Regions from separate parts of the Halomonas sp. G11 genome, predicted to be linked through region 1. Evidence: predicted binding sites of a transcription regulator. Region 1 holds the regulator's gene; each other region holds the start of a gene.

Region 1 (5,073 bases):
GTCAAAGCGGGCGTCGAACAGCGATTGAATGGCATCCAGGGCCTGTTCGGCGTCATCGCCTTCTGCTTTGATGCATAACTCCGTGCCACAGGGGGCTGCGAGCATCAGCAGCGCCATGATATTGGCGGCATCGGCTTCCTGGTGCTGTTTGTAAACGCGGACATTGGCGTCAAATTGCTGACTGCATTGTACAAGCTTTGTGGCGGCCCGCGCGTGAAGGCCGCGTTGGTTAGTGAGGGTAAGTCTACGTTCTGGCACCCTGGTTCCTTTTGGCTATGAGGGTCTTCGCGATAGATGATGGTCTGGTCAACGTGGCTCGAACTAAAGCGGTGCGTTGACCGTGTATTGCAAGCCCAGCTCGCGGTGGCGTAATTGTACTTCACCCATCAGATTGGCGATGCGTTGCGCCAGTTGTTCAGCGATGTAAACCGAGCGGTGCTGACCGCCGGTACAGCCAATCGCAACCGTCATGTAGCTGCGCTGGCTGTGCTGATAGGCTGGCAGCCAGCGTTCAAGCCAGGCCTCGATATCGCGGGTCATGTCATCGACCAGTGGGTAACTGGACAAAAACGCAATGATGTCAGCGTCGCGGCCAGTGGAGCCCCGTAACGCCGGATCCCAGTAGGGATTGGGCAGGCAGCGGACATCAAAGACAATATCCGCATCCAGCGGAACGCCGCGCTTATAGCCGAAGGACTCGAAAGTCAGCGTTAGCTGGTCACGCCGCTGATGGGCGACCTGATCAGTGATGCGGCGACGAAGGTCATGCACCGAAAGCCGGGTCGTGTCGATGGTCAAATCGGCCAGGTCGCGAATCTCGTGCAGCGTTTGCTCTTCTTTGTCGATGGCTTCTTCTAGCGTGAGGCTGCTGTTGCGGGTTAACGGGTGCCGTCTGCGAGTAGCTGAATAGCGTTCCAGCAAAATGCGTGCGTCGGTGGTGAGATACACGATCTGGCACTTGATGGTCCGCTGCCGAAGCTCTTTGAGCAGTTCGGGAAGTTTGGCAAGTGCGCCTGGCAGGTTGCGTGCGTCAATACTGACAGCCAAGTGGGTGCGATCGCCCTGATCGCGCAACTCCTCCACCAGGGAATCCAGCAGCATGGCGGGCAGGTTATCAATAGCGTAATAACCCAGATCTTCCAGCGCCTGTAAAGCTATCGATTTGCCTGACCCCGATCGGCCACTAATAATGACGAGTTGCATGAAGGCTCTCTTGCTTGCGGTCAAGCGACTTGGACAAGCGACCCGGGATTAGGACGGTCCATTAAGCGCCTCGCCTATTTAAAGGCTGGCAGCCTGTTCGCGTATCTTGGCGGAGATGAGGTCCAGCAATTCACGTTGACTACCCGACTTGCGTAGCTGCTGGCGCGTGTCGGCATCATTCATGATGGAGGCAACTTGGCCCAGCAGTGCCAGGTGCGTGTCGTCGGCTTCTTCTGGCACGAGCAGAACAAACACCAGGTCAACCGGGTCTCCGTCAATGGCGTCGAAGTCGACCGCTTCATTGAGTTTGAGAAAGCCGGCGATGGGCGAATCACAATGCGGACTTCGCGCATGGGGAATCGCCACGCCGTTACCAATCCCCGTACTGCCGAGGCGTTCACGGCCAATCAGACGGCTGAACACCTCCTGGCTGTCGAGGCTGGGAATGTTTTGGGCGATAAAGGTGCTGAAAAACTCCAGCACCCGTTTTTTGCTGCCCCCGGGCACATCGTAGAGAACGCGTTCCGGGGGGAGGATTGTGGCCAACGTCATTGAATTAACGCACACCTGCGCCCTGGGCGCGGGCTTGTGCTTTTTCCTTATGCTTAACGAGTTGTCGATCGATCTTGTCCGCCAGGGCGTCAATGGCGGCGTACATATCGTTATCAAGGGCCTCGGCATGCAAGTCAGCGCCTGCAGCGTGCAGCGTACAGGCGGCCTGTTGACGCTCTTTTTCGACCGAGAGCGTTACCTGTACGGTGGTGATGTTGTCGTAATGGCGCTCAACGCGTTCCAACTTTTCGTTGACATAGTCACGCAAGGCGTCAGTCAGTTCTACATGATGACCGGTGATATTGACTTGCATTGACGTACTCCTTATCCGTCGGACTGTTCTTCGATTGTAACCCTTTTTGGCGTTAAGCAAAGCCCTTGTAGTGAGTTTCCATTTGCCTAACGTAAGCGGCGGCGTTCGCTGGACGAAGGAATGCCCATGCCTTCGCGATATTTGGCGACCGTGCGTCGGGCCACGTGGATACCGGCTTCCTCCAGCAGGGTGACCAGACGGCTATCCGACAAGGGTTTGCCGGGGGGTTCTTCCTGGATCAGTTTTTTGAGGCGTGCGCGAATGGCCGTACTGGAGTGGCTGTCGCCGTCCTGGCTACTGATCTGGCTGGAAAAGAAGTATTTAAGTTCGAAAATGCCCCGCGGTGTATGGATGAACTTCTGGGTGGTGACACGAGAAATGGTCGATTCGTGCATCTCCACCGCATCGGCAATATCGGCCAGGATAAGCGGTTTCATGGCTTCTTCGCCGTGTTCGAGAAAGCCGATCTGGCGGGTAATGATTTCCCGCCCAACGCGTAGCAGGGTGTCGTTGCGGCTGGAGAGGCTTTTGATCAGCCAGCGGGCTTCCTGCAAGTGATCCTTGAGAAATTGGTTATCCTGGCTTTTGTCGGCGCGCTTGATCAGGCTGGCGTAGTCGGGTTGAATCCTGAGTTTGGGCAAGGCCTCGGGGTTGAGTTCGAGGTGCCAGCCTTCGTTATCGTGGTGAACCACCAGGTCGGGAATCACGTAACTATCGTCAGTGGCGCTGTAAACGCTGCCGGGGCGCGGGTCCAGGCTTCTGATCAGTTGGATGACGTCATCGAGCTGTGCATCGTCCAGACCGAGTCGCCGCTTGAGGAGGCGCTGATCGTTCTTGCCCAGGGCTTCCAGGAACTGGCGGACCAGCCGCCGGGCAGGCATCAGCAGCGGGGTGTCGTCGGGCAGGGCGGCGAGCTGAAGCATCAGGCATTCGCGAAGATCGCGGGCGAAGATGCCGGTGGGCTCGAACTGTTGCAGCCGCAGCAGAATGGTTTCGACCTCGCGCTGGCTGAGGCCTTCCACGCCCTGATCTCGCAGTCCTTCACGGATGTCGTTAAGGGGTTGGGTGAGATAGCCGTTAGCATCCAGCGCATCAATCAGGCTTTCGGCTACTAACTGTTCGCGTTGGCTCAAATCGGTCATGGCGAGTTGCCAGAGGAGATGGCCATGAAGGCTTTGCCCGGCTGCCTGGCGCTCGAAGTCAGGCCCGTCGCTGCTTGTGCTGCCGCTGCCAGCCGTATCCTGATAGGTATCTGACCAGTCGCTGTCGACGGACAGCTCCTTGGGAATGCTATCTGCCCACTCGCTTTCTTCCGGCTCGCTGGCGGCTTGTTCGCTTTCGCTGAACTCGTCTTCCTGCTCGAGCATGGGGTTGGCATCGAGCGCTTGCTGAATTTCCTGGCGTAAATCGAGCGTTGATAGCTGTAGCAGGGCAATCGCCTGCTGCAGCTGAGGTGTCATGGTGAGCTGGGTGCCGATCCGCAGTTGAAGAGAAGCTTTCATGACCATCTGAGAACCACTCGTTTATCGGAAAGCATCCACCCTAGTGCGAGTTGTGATCGGGTGCAAGTGCAATAAGTATGCCATTGGCAATAAATATGCCATTAAGGGCTTTAGAGACGAAAATCAGCACCTAGGTAAACGTCACGTACCTCCTGATTGTCAAGAATAGCGTCCGGCGAACCGCTGGCGATGATATGCCCGTCGCCAACGATGTAGGCCACGTCGCAGATATCCAGTGTTTCACGCACATTGTGGTCGGTAATCAAGACGCCAATGTCGCGGTCTTTCAAGGCGCGGATGATCGACTTGATGTCGCCCACGGAGATGGGGTCTACACCCGCGAAAGGTTCATCAAGCAGAATGAACGCAGGTTCGGTGGCGAGGGACCTTGCGATCTCGACGCGCCGCCGTTCGCCCCCGGAAAGGCTCATGCCCATATTGTCGCGGATATGGGTGATATGAAACTCTTCCAGGAGTGTTTCCAGGCGTGCTTCGCGTCCGGCGCGGTCCAGGTCGTTACGGGTTTGCAAAATGGCCATGATGTTGTCGGCGACGGAAAGCTTGCGGAAGATCGACGCCTCCTGGGGCAAATAGCCAATGCCTGCCTTGGCGCGCTCGTGCATGGGCGCTCGGGAAAGGTCGAGGTGATCAATCCCAACGCTGCCTGCATCTGCCTTGACCAGGCCGACAATCATGTAGAATGACGTGGTCTTGCCAGCGCCATTGGGGCCGAGCAGGCCGACGATGCTGCCCTGTGAGATATCCAGGTTGATGTCTTTCACCACGCGCCGGCGTTTGTAGCTTTTTGCCAAGTGACGGGCGTATAGCGTTCGTGTTGCGCTGTTGTCGGCAACGGCCATCTGGCTCTCCTTAACCTTCGGGTTGCAGCGTCATGCGAATGCGCTGCGACTCTTGATTGTCGACATCGGAACGCGCCTTGACGACCTCTTGGTCGATGAAATATTCCAGGCGTCCCCCGGTAAAGCGGTCGCCTTGCTGGATGATTTCCGCCTGATCAATCAACTCGACCCGGCGCTCGGCGACATGGTAGATCACCCGCCGACCCCAGCCTTCCATCGGGCCATCCTGATCCTCGGGCTGGCGCCGCAGATAGGCCCGTTCGCCCAGCGCTGTGGCCCGGGAGAGCTCGCCTTCCTCGTTACGCTGGATTTCCACTTCGTCGCCTCTTATCAGCATGTTGCCTTGGCGAATTTCGACGTCGCCGGTGTAGACCGCTGTACCGGCGCGCTGATCCAGGTCGAGCTGGTCGGCGACGACTTCAACCGGCTGCTGGTGGTTATCCGCCGTCGCATAAAAAGGCACTAGGCAGGCAGCCGCCATCGCCGTGTAGATAAACGCTTTCATGTTTCATTCCTGTCCGGGTTGCGTCTCCGGAGGGTGGTGGCCTTGAACGTCACCTTCAAGCCGCACTTCCTCCTCGTTGAGCCATGCATCCATACGCCGTGCTGTCATGCGCTGGGGTGGTTGCTGGAGCAGCACATG
Region 2 (5,073 bases), on a different contig from region 1:
GTGGAACACGGCGGCGCTGTACTGGCTGGCGCTGTCGTTGGGCTGGTATTTCACCCCGGTTTCCCATTGCTCACCTTCCATGGGGGCCAGCAGGTCGCCGTCGGCATCCACAAAGCTGGTGGGGGTGAAGGCCGTGGAGTAACTCAGGTAGGGGGCGACGCCGTTCTCGAACAGGTACACCGCCCCGGCGCGGCCACTGAACTGGGTGTCGTCGAGGGTGCTCGATTGGCCGGTATCCTGATTGGTGTTGTCGATGTCGACCCAGTCGTAGCGCCCGCCCAGGGTGAAGCGCCAGTTATCCAGCGCGATCAGGTCTTGCAGGTAGACGCCGGTCTGTTCCAGCTCGTGACGCTCGTTGGTGGGCGCATACATCGCCGTGGGGTCGGCGCCGTATTCTGGGTCAAAGGCATCCAGCGACGGAAATGCCCCTGACGGCCAGCTGACGTCGTTGTCGCGCTGCTGATAGTCGACCCCGACCAGCACGGTATGGTCCATAAAGCCATCGTTGAGGTTGGCTTCAAGCTGGTTATCCACCGTCCAGGCGTCGAGCGATTCTTCGCTGCCGGAGTAGTAGCGGGCCAGTTCATTGGAGGTGGGCGACGTCCAGCCAAAGCCATACACCTGATTCAGGGTCACATCGGAGTTGAGATAGCGCAGCTGCTGGCGCGCGGTCCAGTCGTCATTGAAACGGTGCTCCAGGGCATAGCCCACCATGCGCTGGGTCCGCTCATAGGCCTCATAATCTTCCTCGCCGTCGAAGAAGTTATTGCTTATCTTGCGTCCGTTGCGCGGGACCACGGCGCCTTCGTAAGGCACGCCGGAGTGGTAGCCGCCCTCGGGTTCGTCCTGCAGGTAGGCGTCCAGGGTCAGGCTGGTGGCGTCGCTGATATCCCAGGTGAGCGACGGTGCAATGGCGTAGCGTTCCTCCTCTGTCGGACCAAACTGGGTATCGGCGGCACTGGCAATGCCCACCAGTCGATAGGCCACGCGCTGTTCTTCCCCGAGTGGGCCGGTCAGGTCAAAGGCGGCGCTGCGCTGGTTGTTGTTACCCACGCGGAAGCGTAGCTCGCCGCCGGACTGGAACTCTGGGCGCTTGCTGTTAAGTGCCACCACGCCCCCTGGCGAGGCCTGGCCGTAGAGCACCGAGGCGGGGCCCTTGACCACTTCGATACTGTCCAGAAACCAGGGGTCGACGCGCAGGGAGCTATGCGAGTTGGTATCGCCGATGAGTTTCAGGCCGTCGAGAAAGGTGTTGCTCAAACTGCCATCGGAGAAACCGCGCAGCACCAGGTAGTCGAAGCGGTTGGAAGCGCCGATCTGGTTACTATAGACCCCGGGCGTGTAGTCGGTCGCCCGCTGTACGGTGCTAATCCCGCGGTTGTCCATATCCTCGCGGGTAATGGTCGATACGCTCTGGGGCGTTTCGATCGACGGCGTTTCCACCTTGGTGGCCGCCTGCTGGGCGGTGACGGTCACCGTGCCCAGGTTGTCGCGCTGGGTTTCCTGAGCGGCTGCAAAGGGGACGCTGCTGGCCATGGCGACGGCAATGACCAGCAGCGATGGGCGGAAGTGGCAAGCTGAAATTGGCATGGTAACGATCCCTTGATAATTCTAGTAATGAGAATTGTTACTTTTTAATGCAGGAAGTAGGTATGCGATCTGCCAAATTGGCTATGCGCAATGCCAAATTCATCGGGGGGCGCGCTGTGAAATGACGTCATGAGGAGCGATGCCAAAGCGGCGACGAAACGCCGTGGCGAAATTGGTGGCGTGGCGGTAGCCACAGGTGTGGGCGGCTTGCTGAACGCTCATGCCTCGTTGCAGGGCTTGATAGGCCCGTGCCAGGCGGCATTGGCGCAGGTGATCAAAAATTGAGCAGCCATAGCGGGCACGAAATTTCTGGCGCAGGCTGCTTGGGCTCATCGCCACTTCCCTTGCCAGCTCGCTGAGGCAGTACGTGCGCTCGGGATGAGACGCCAACCGGGTATGGAGGGCGGCTAAGCGCGCCTCGTCACGAGCCGGTATAACCGGCTGAGCCTGTGCCGCCAGCGGTTTAGCCGGGTCTTGCCGCGCGCAATTCGGTAATCCTTCACCTAGCAGCTGTAGGGCCAGGCCTTGCCAGATCAGTGGCTGGCGCCAGTTGGCCAGCGGCTCGGCGGCGGTATCGCGTAATAGTTGCGTGAAGGCGGTCGATAAGCGCCAAGGGTACAAGCCCGGTGAGGGGGGGACCGATGGCAGGTCCAGGGTGTTGGTGGCGAGCACCGCCAGATTTACCGTGTGCAGCCTTGCCTGGGCCGGTTGGAAAACCGTAAGCGGCTGCTCGGCAGTGAAATGGGCGCACATGCCGTCGCCTGCGTTAAGTTCGATGCGTTGGGAGCCCAGGCAGGCGCTGATATGACCTTCCAGCACCACGCTGATAAACCAGGGCGCCGTCTGGCGGGAGGCCGAGCTATAGGCGCAGTTCACGCACAGGTCGGAAAGCGTCAAGTGCATGGTTTGAGGCAGGGCAACATCGCGAACGCTGCCGGTGGCGACGCTCGCTCCGGCAGGGGCATTGCGAATGCGATAGTCGATACCGAAACGCTGGCCTAGCTGGGCAAGCGTCCCTGGCGTTAGCTCATAAAGCGGTTGGCTGGCTTGGGGGCCGAAGGTGGCGGTGGTCATGCGTGCATCACGGTAACGGTGAAATTCGGCAATGCATCAAAATGGGGCATTGATGCATTGCCCGCATCATTGGATGCGAATTACGTTACCACGTGCACAGTAGTAGTCAATGATATTTATTCGCATTCATCATTGCGATTTGGGTTTGTCTTCATCGCCTTTGGTGTCGGCGTTATCGGAATCCGCCTGGGGCTCTGCGGGTAGCGGCGGTGCCTCGGCTTCGACGGGCGTCGAGGTATCGGCTGCCTGGGCGTCCACCGCGGCTTCCAGGCTTGCGACCTGGCGTTCCAGCGCTTCTACCCGTGAGCGGGTGCGCTGCAATACGTCCATCAAAATATCGAAGTCCTCGCGGGACACCAGCTCCAGGCGGTCGAAGGCCCCGCGGACCACCTGATGAACTCCCTTCTGGATATCTTCGGGCGCTTGGGAAGCGTTCTGCAAGCGGTCGCCGATTTGCTGGGCGAGTCGGCTAATACGGTCTTGAGGCGCCATGGCTTTCTCCTATCGGTCAATGTCTCGATATGGCTATCTGATATCAGGATACGCAACCCAGGCGGGATTCGCATGCTTCTTGGGCTAATTTGTGCCTCCCGTTTATGCCCTACGGTGGGGCGCTTGCGTTTTGCCTTTGATCAATTTTGGTGCAATAGCCGACTTGTTAGCGCGTGTTGCTGGCGGTGAGTCGCCAGCATGCCTCACTCTATTACATTTAAAGCAATGAAATATAAGTAAAAAAAATCAGATGGCACGGTATGCGCATTAGTGGAGCAGGCACTTTTTTTGGGCGGCTCGGCCGCTCCTTAATCCAGCAGGGGAGATTCGGGATGAAACTCATCACCGCCATTATCAAGCCATTCAAGCTCGACGACGTTCGCGAAGCACTGGCCGACAACGGTGTTCAGGGCATTACCGTCACTGAAGTCAAAGGCTTCGGCCGCCAGAAAGGCCATACCGAGCTATATCGCGGCGCCGAATACGTGGTCGATTTCTTGCCCAAGGTAAAAGTCGAGGTCGCCGTCGACGACGGTCGCCTCGAAAGCGTGCTCGATGCGATCTGCAGCGCGGCCAACAGCGGCAAGATCGGCGACGGCAAGGTATTTGTCACGCCGCTTGAGGACGTTATTCGGATTCGGACGGGTGAACGCGGTGCGGACGCCGTTTAAACCTGACGTTACGGATCATTTCTTTAGTTCAACGGGGAACTTACAATGAATGAGTTGACTGATCTGAGCTACGCGCTCGATACGTTTTACTTTCTGATCTGCGGTGTGCTGGTCATGTGGATGGCCGCTGGCTTCTCCATGCTGGAAGCTGGCCTGGTGCGTTCCAAGAACACCGCTGAAATTCTCACCAAGAATATCGCGCTGTTTGCGATTGCCTGCACCATGTACCTGCTGGTGGGCTACTACATCATGTACTCCGGCAACGCCGGTGGCTTCCTGCCCAATCTGGGCTTCCTGATCGGCGCTGAGAATAGCGTGGATGCGGTTACCGCCGGTGGCGATGACGCACCTTACTACTCCATGCGTTCCGACTTCTTCTTCCAGGTCGTCTTTGTTGCAACCGCGATGTCGATCGTCTCGGGTGCGGTCGCCGAGCGCATGAAACTGTGGGCCTTCCTGGCGTTTGCCGTGGTGATGACGGCCGTGATTTATCCGGTGTCTGGCTACTGGACCTGGGGCGGCGGCTGGTTGGCCGAAGTCGGCTACTCTGACTATGCCGGTTCGGGCATCGTGCACCTCGCCGGTGCTGCAGCCGCGTTGGCAGGCGTTATCGTACTGGGGCCGCGTAAGGGCAAGTACGGCAAAGATGGCTCCATCCATGCGATTCCGGGTGCCAACATGCCGCTGGCGACGCTGGGTACCTTCATCCTGTGGATGGGCTGGTTCGGCTTTAACGGCGGCTCTGAATTGAAGCTGGCCGCTGTCGATTCCGCCAACAACGTCGCTCAGGTGTTCGTGAATACCAACGCTGCGGCCGCGGGTGGTGTGATCGCCGCGCTGATCCTCGCCAAGCTGTGGTTCCGTAAAGCGGACCTCACCATGGCGCTCAACGGCGCGCTGGCTGGCCTGGTTGCCATTACCGCTGACCCGCTGTCGCCTTCGGCACTGGGCGCGACGATTATCGGCGCCATTGGTGGTCTGATCGTCGTGGCCGCCATCGTCACGCTGGATAAGGTGAAACTGGACGATCCGGTCGGTGCCATCTCCGTTCACGGTGTCGTCGGTATCTGGGGCGTGCTGGCCGTGCCGTTGAGTAATGATGGCGCATCGTTCGGCCCTCAGCTCATCGGTATCGTGGGCATCTTCGCCTGGGTCTTCATTGCCAGCCTGATCGTTTGGCTGATCCTGAAAGCCATCATGGGTATTCGGGTCAGCGAAGAAGATGAGTACGAAGGCGTCGATATCG
Region 3 (5,073 bases), on a different contig from region 1:
GGCGGCTGGCTGAGCGCAGCGGTCAGTTCGCAGCAGCCCGTGTTGGGCTGCTTTTTATTGGCCCCGGCCATCGGGCTTCCGCATTATCCGGAAACCGCCCCCACGCTCCAAGCCAGCTGCACTCACGTCATTCACGGCTGGCAGGATGATGTGATCCCACCTCGCCCTGTCATTGACTGGGCCGAACGTCAGCAGCTGTCACTGCGCATGCTGGATGACGATCATCGCCTCCACGAAAGCCTTGATACCCTGCTCAGCGACTTCGACGCCTTCCTGATGCGATGCAGCGCCGTATTGCACGCCCGCTCGATCGCCTGTTCACGCCGTTAAAGGTCTCGCAGCATTAGACAAACACTCCCCAAAGGTGTACAAACAATGTACACACAGAAGGAGAGCGTCCATGTTTGGCCTTTTCAAGCGCGACCCTAAAAAGAAGCTACAGCAAGACTACGAACGCAAGCTGCAAGCCGCCATGGAAGCTTCCCGCAACGGTGACATGCGAGCGAACGCCACCTTGACGGAAGAAGCCGATGCGCTGCTCGCTGAAATAGAGCGCCTTAAAAAAGCAGACCAGTAGCAAACCCTGGTGGTCGTTTCAGCTATTCGTCCGCCAGCGCGGGTAACAGCGTCTTCAGTTTGCGGGTCAGCGTATTGCGCCCCCAACCCAACAGCTCTGCCGCCTCGCCCTTACGTCCGCCGGTATGCTTGAGTGCGGTTTCTATCAAGATGCGCTCAAAGTCCGGCACCGCCTCTTCCAGCAGATGGGTATGGCCTTCCGCCAAGGCGTGATCTGCCCAGTCGCGAAAAGCGCTGCGCCAATCGCCGTGGGCGCTGGACTCCGAGGCGCTGGGTGAGCGCAGCTCTGCTGGCAAATCCTCCACCAGCACTTCTCGCCCCGAGGCCATCACCGTCAGCCAGCGGCAGATGTTTTCCAACTGGCGAACATTACCCGGCCAGGGCAGGCGGGTCAGATGCGCTTCCGCTTCGGGGGTCAGCACCTTCACATCCGTGGACAACTCTTTGGCCGCTTCGGCCAGAAAATGACTCGTCAGCCTGGGGATATCCTCACGCCGCTCGGCCAGCTTCGGCAAGTGGATGCGAATGACGTTCAGGCGGTGAAACAAGTCTTCCCGGAAGCGCCCGTCGTCGACCAGGGATTCAAGGTTCTGGTGGGTGGCCGCGATAATCCGCACGTCGACCTTGGTCGGGGTATGCCCCCCCACGCGGTAGAACTCGCCGTCGGCCAGTACGCGCAGCAGGCGCGTCTGGGTTTCCGCTGGCATGTCGCCAATTTCATCCAGAAACAGCGTACCGCCATTGGCCTGTTCAAAGCGCCCCTGACGCTGCGAGGTTGCACCGGTAAAGGCCCCTTTCTCATGGCCGAACAGCTCGGACTCGATCAAGTCCCGGGGAATCGCCGCCATGTTCAGCGCGATGAACGGCTTGCCCTGGCGCGGGCTGTGCTGATGCAGCGCCTCGGCAACACGTTCTTTACCGGTCCCCGACTCACCGTTGATCAGCACGGTGATGTGCGAGTGGGATAGCCGTCCGATCGCCCGGAATACTTCCTGCATGGCAGGGGCTTCACCGATAATTTCAGCGTTGAGCCCCTCCGGTACCGTGACCGGGCGCTGGCGTTCGCGAGCATGGGCAATGGCACGACGTACCAGCGCCAGCGCCTCATCAACGTCAAACGGCTTGGGCAGATACTCGAAGGCACCGCCCTGATAGGACGCCACTGCACTGTCCAGGTCCGAGTGCGCGGTCATCACGATGACCGGCAAGTCGGGGTGGGCCTCGCGTACCCGGGCCATCAGGTCCAGCCCATCGATCCCCGGCATGCGAATATCGGTAACCAGGACATCCGGCGGACTCTCAAGCAAGCGGGAAAGGGCCGTGTCGGCACGCTCGATACATTCAACCTCGAGGTCGGGTTGCGCCAGCGCACGTTCAAGTACCCAGCGAATCGCACGGTCATCGTCAACAATGACGACCCGCGCAACATCATTACGGGCAGGCTCTGTCATGACGCTTCTCCGGTGACATTAATAACCAAGGGAATCAATAAACGAAATTCGGTGCGCCCCGGGCGTGAGTCGCATTCGATCAGCCCTTGATGTTGGTGCAAAATTGATTGGGCGATCGACAGTCCCAGTCCGCTGCCTTCGGCACGGCCCGAGACCATCGGGTAAAACAGGGTTTCCTGCAGGGTGCCGGGAATGCCCGGACCGTTGTCGATAATGCCCACCTCGCTGACCAGACGATGACGCTCGGCCCCCAGCGTAAACTGGCGGCGCGCGCGCGTGCGCAGTACCAGGGTCGGCGTCGGCGTCTCGGCATCGCCCATGGCCTGAACCGCATTACGGGCCACGTTCAGTACCGCCTGGATCATCTGTGCTTCATCGCCGAACAGCTCCGGCAGGCTGGGATCGTAATCGCGCTGAATATCCACCCAGGGGTGCTCGGCGATCAGCAATGAACGCACGCGTTCGAGCACCTTGTGAATATTGACCGGCTCGTGCTTGACGATGTAGTTGGGCCCCAGCATGGAATCCACCATGTCCCGTAGCCGGTCCACTTCCTGGACGATGATATGGGTAAATTCACGCAACGCCGGGTTATCCAGGTCGCGCTCCAGCAACTGCGCCGCGCCGCGGATACCGCCCAGCGGGTTTTTGACTTCGTGAGCAAGGCCACGGGCCAGTACCTTGATGGTTTCCTGGCGGGTGGTGAGCGCTTCCTCGCGGGAAATCTGCATCAGCCGGTCGCGGGGCTCCACTTCCAGCAGCAGCTCCATGTCAGAGAGCGGTGTCACTGTATAGTCGACGGTGAGCGGATCGCTGTTCAGCGGCGTAATGCGCGCCTCGCGTTGGGTAAAGGGATGAAAGGCGTCGCGTGCCTTGGCCAGCACTTCGTCGATGCTTTCATCACCGCCCAGCATTCCGTCAAGGCTCATCCCCTTTACTCGGCTCAGACTCACGGCAAACAACGCCTCGGCGGCAGGGTTCATCCAGCGCACATTGAGGCGGCCGTCCAGCAGCAGCACCGCCGTGGTGAGGTGTTCAAGTAAACGCTGGTGCATGGTGGTGTCTTGCAAAGTCGCCTCGTCCATTATCTTGGGTCAACCTTCCGCTGGAAAGATGTAGAGAGAACTGCAAAAAGCGCGCCAAATGCGCCAGCGCGCTGATTTGCACGTCACTTGCGCCGTGTGGCGGTGCATGGCGAGCCGTTTTAGCGCAGACCATCGACGCTTCCAGCCATCGCATGCACCATAATGGCGCATTAGCGCTATTCTGCCACCACAATCGTCACCGCGGTTGTGCGGTGCTGCCGCCGCCCCTGGCTATCCAACAACTCAGCCTGAAGCCGATGCCGACCGGCGGGCAAGTTCGCCAGCCAGAACACATCGCTGTGCAGCGCCGACTGGCTGAGTTCGCCATTCACCCGCAGCTGCACCCGATGATCATCGCGTAACCGCGGCACAATACTGAGCATGACCGGCGTGGCGGCCCCCACCTCGGCACCAGCGCTTGGCGAGCGAATCTGGAAGCGGTCGTAAGGCATGAAGGGCTGGCCAGGGGCCGCAGGCGGTGCCTCGGGCGCCTTCGCGTACTCGCTTGGCAGCCCCGGCAGCGGCGCCAGCTCAAGCGCTTCGCCGCCTTCGCTCGGGGTGTCGGAAAAGGTGACATTGCCGTGTTCATCGACCACTCGATAGACGGTGGACGATGCAACCGTGATATCCCCCCATGCGACCAGCACCAGGCCCATGCCCCAGCCTTTTGCCTGCGCCACTAACGCCTTACGCGACATATGCCCCCCTTAACAAAAAAACCCCGCCGTGGCGGGGTTTAGGCTTATCTGCACCACATAGGTGAGATTAGCAGCTGTTCTTAGCAGCTATAGTACATATCAAACTCGACCGGGTGCGTGGTCATGCGAATACGCTCCACGTCTTCCATCTTGAGCTCGATGTAGGCATCGATCATTTCGTCGGTGAACACGCCGCCTTCGGTGAGGAAGGCACGGTCGGTGTCCAGCGCTTCCAGCGCCTGATCCAGGCTGCTCGCCACGGTCGGCACGGCCTTGCCTTCTTCCGGCGGCAGGTCGTACAGGTTCTTGTCCATGGCATCGCCAGGATGGATCTTGTTCTTGATGCCGTCGATACCGGCCATCAGCATGGCCGCAAAGGCCAGGTACGGGTTGGCCGTCGGGTCAGGGAAGCGGGTTTCAACACGCTTGCCTTTCGGGCTGGCGGTATACGGGATACGGATGGACGCCGAACGGTTACGGGCACTGTAGGCCAGCATGACCGGGGCCTCGAAACCAGGTACCAGACGCTTGTACGAGTTGGTCGAGGCGTTGGTAAAGGCATTCAGGGCACGGGCGTGCTTGATAATGCCGCCAATGTAGTACAGCGCCATTTCAGAAAGACCCGCGTACTCATCACCCGCGAACTGGTTGGCACCGTCTTTCCAGAACGACTGGTGAACGTGCATGCCCGAGCCGTTATCGCCTACCAGCGGCTTCGGCATGAAGGTGGCCGTTTTGCCATAGGCATGCGCTACGTTGTGGATAACGTACTTCATTTCCTGGACTTCGTCGGCTTTCTTCACCAGCGTGTTGAATTTCACGCCGATTTCGTTCTGACCGGCGTTGGACACCTCGTGGTGGTGAACTTCTACCGACTGACCGATCGCTTCCAGGGTGTTACACATGGCACCGCGGATATCGTGGAAGCTGTCGACCGGCGGAACCGGGAAGTAACCGCCCTTGACACGCGGGCGGTGACCCAGGTTGCCGCCTTCTACCTGGCTGTCCGTGGCCCATGCACCTTCTTCAGAGGTGATCTTGTACATGGCGCCCTGGATGTCGGATTTCCAGTGGACTTCGTCAAAGATGAAGAATTCGGGCTCAGGGCCGAAGAAAGCCGTGTCACCCAGACCGGTTGACTGCAGGTACGCCTCAGCGCGCTTGGCAATGGAGCGTGGGTCACGGTCATAGCCCTGCATGGTGGCCGGCTCGATGATGTCGCAGCGGAGCACCAGGGTGGCATCTTCGGTGAAGGGGTCAAGA

Evidence for each region. Region 1 encodes sigma-54, which starts transcription at its own class of promoters, with help from an activator protein. Its sites were predicted from a motif close to TGGCACNNNNNTTGCTNT; they were not measured.
Region 2: ADS46_RS13120 (P-II family nitrogen regulator) is a predicted target of sigma-54. The motif match lies at 3,408-3,425, and genes of this name have one in related genera.
Region 3: glnL (nitrogen regulation protein NR(II)) is a predicted target of sigma-54. The motif match lies at 3,152-3,169, and genes of this name have one in related genera.

What each region holds. Positions count from the first base shown of each region.
Region 1 covers NZ_LYXG01000040.1:96,795-101,867, reverse strand. Annotated here, with positions in the region: gene ADS46_RS14250 (HPr family phosphocarrier protein) at 1-258, opposite strand, end outside; gene rapZ (RNase adapter RapZ) at 322-1,203, opposite strand; gene ADS46_RS14240 (PTS sugar transporter subunit IIA) at 1,282-1,755, opposite strand; gene hpf (ribosome hibernation-promoting factor, HPF/YfiA family) at 1,760-2,068, opposite strand; gene ADS46_RS14230 (RNA polymerase factor sigma-54) at 2,155-3,576, opposite strand; gene lptB (LPS export ABC transporter ATP-binding protein) at 3,681-4,430, opposite strand; gene lptA (lipopolysaccharide transport periplasmic protein LptA) at 4,441-4,935, opposite strand; gene lptC (LPS export ABC transporter periplasmic protein LptC) at 4,939-5,073, opposite strand, start outside.
Region 2 covers NZ_LYXG01000034.1:24,582-29,654, forward strand. Annotated here, with positions in the region: gene ADS46_RS13105 (TonB-dependent siderophore receptor) at 1-1,536, opposite strand, end outside; gene ADS46_RS13110 (helix-turn-helix transcriptional regulator) at 1,690-2,664, opposite strand; gene ADS46_RS13115 (accessory factor UbiK family protein) at 2,794-3,156, opposite strand; gene ADS46_RS13120 (P-II family nitrogen regulator) at 3,489-3,827, shown strand; gene ADS46_RS13125 (ammonium transporter) at 3,873-5,073, shown strand, end outside.
Region 3 covers NZ_LYXG01000005.1:107,459-112,531, forward strand. Annotated here, with positions in the region: gene ADS46_RS03405 (YqiA/YcfP family alpha/beta fold hydrolase) at 1-330, shown strand, start outside; gene ADS46_RS18695 (DUF6435 family protein) at 401-577, shown strand; gene ntrC (nitrogen regulation protein NR(I)) at 600-2,027, opposite strand; gene glnL (nitrogen regulation protein NR(II)) at 2,024-3,082, opposite strand; gene ADS46_RS03420 (DUF4124 domain-containing protein) at 3,289-3,810, opposite strand; gene glnA (glutamate--ammonia ligase) at 3,891-5,073, opposite strand, start outside.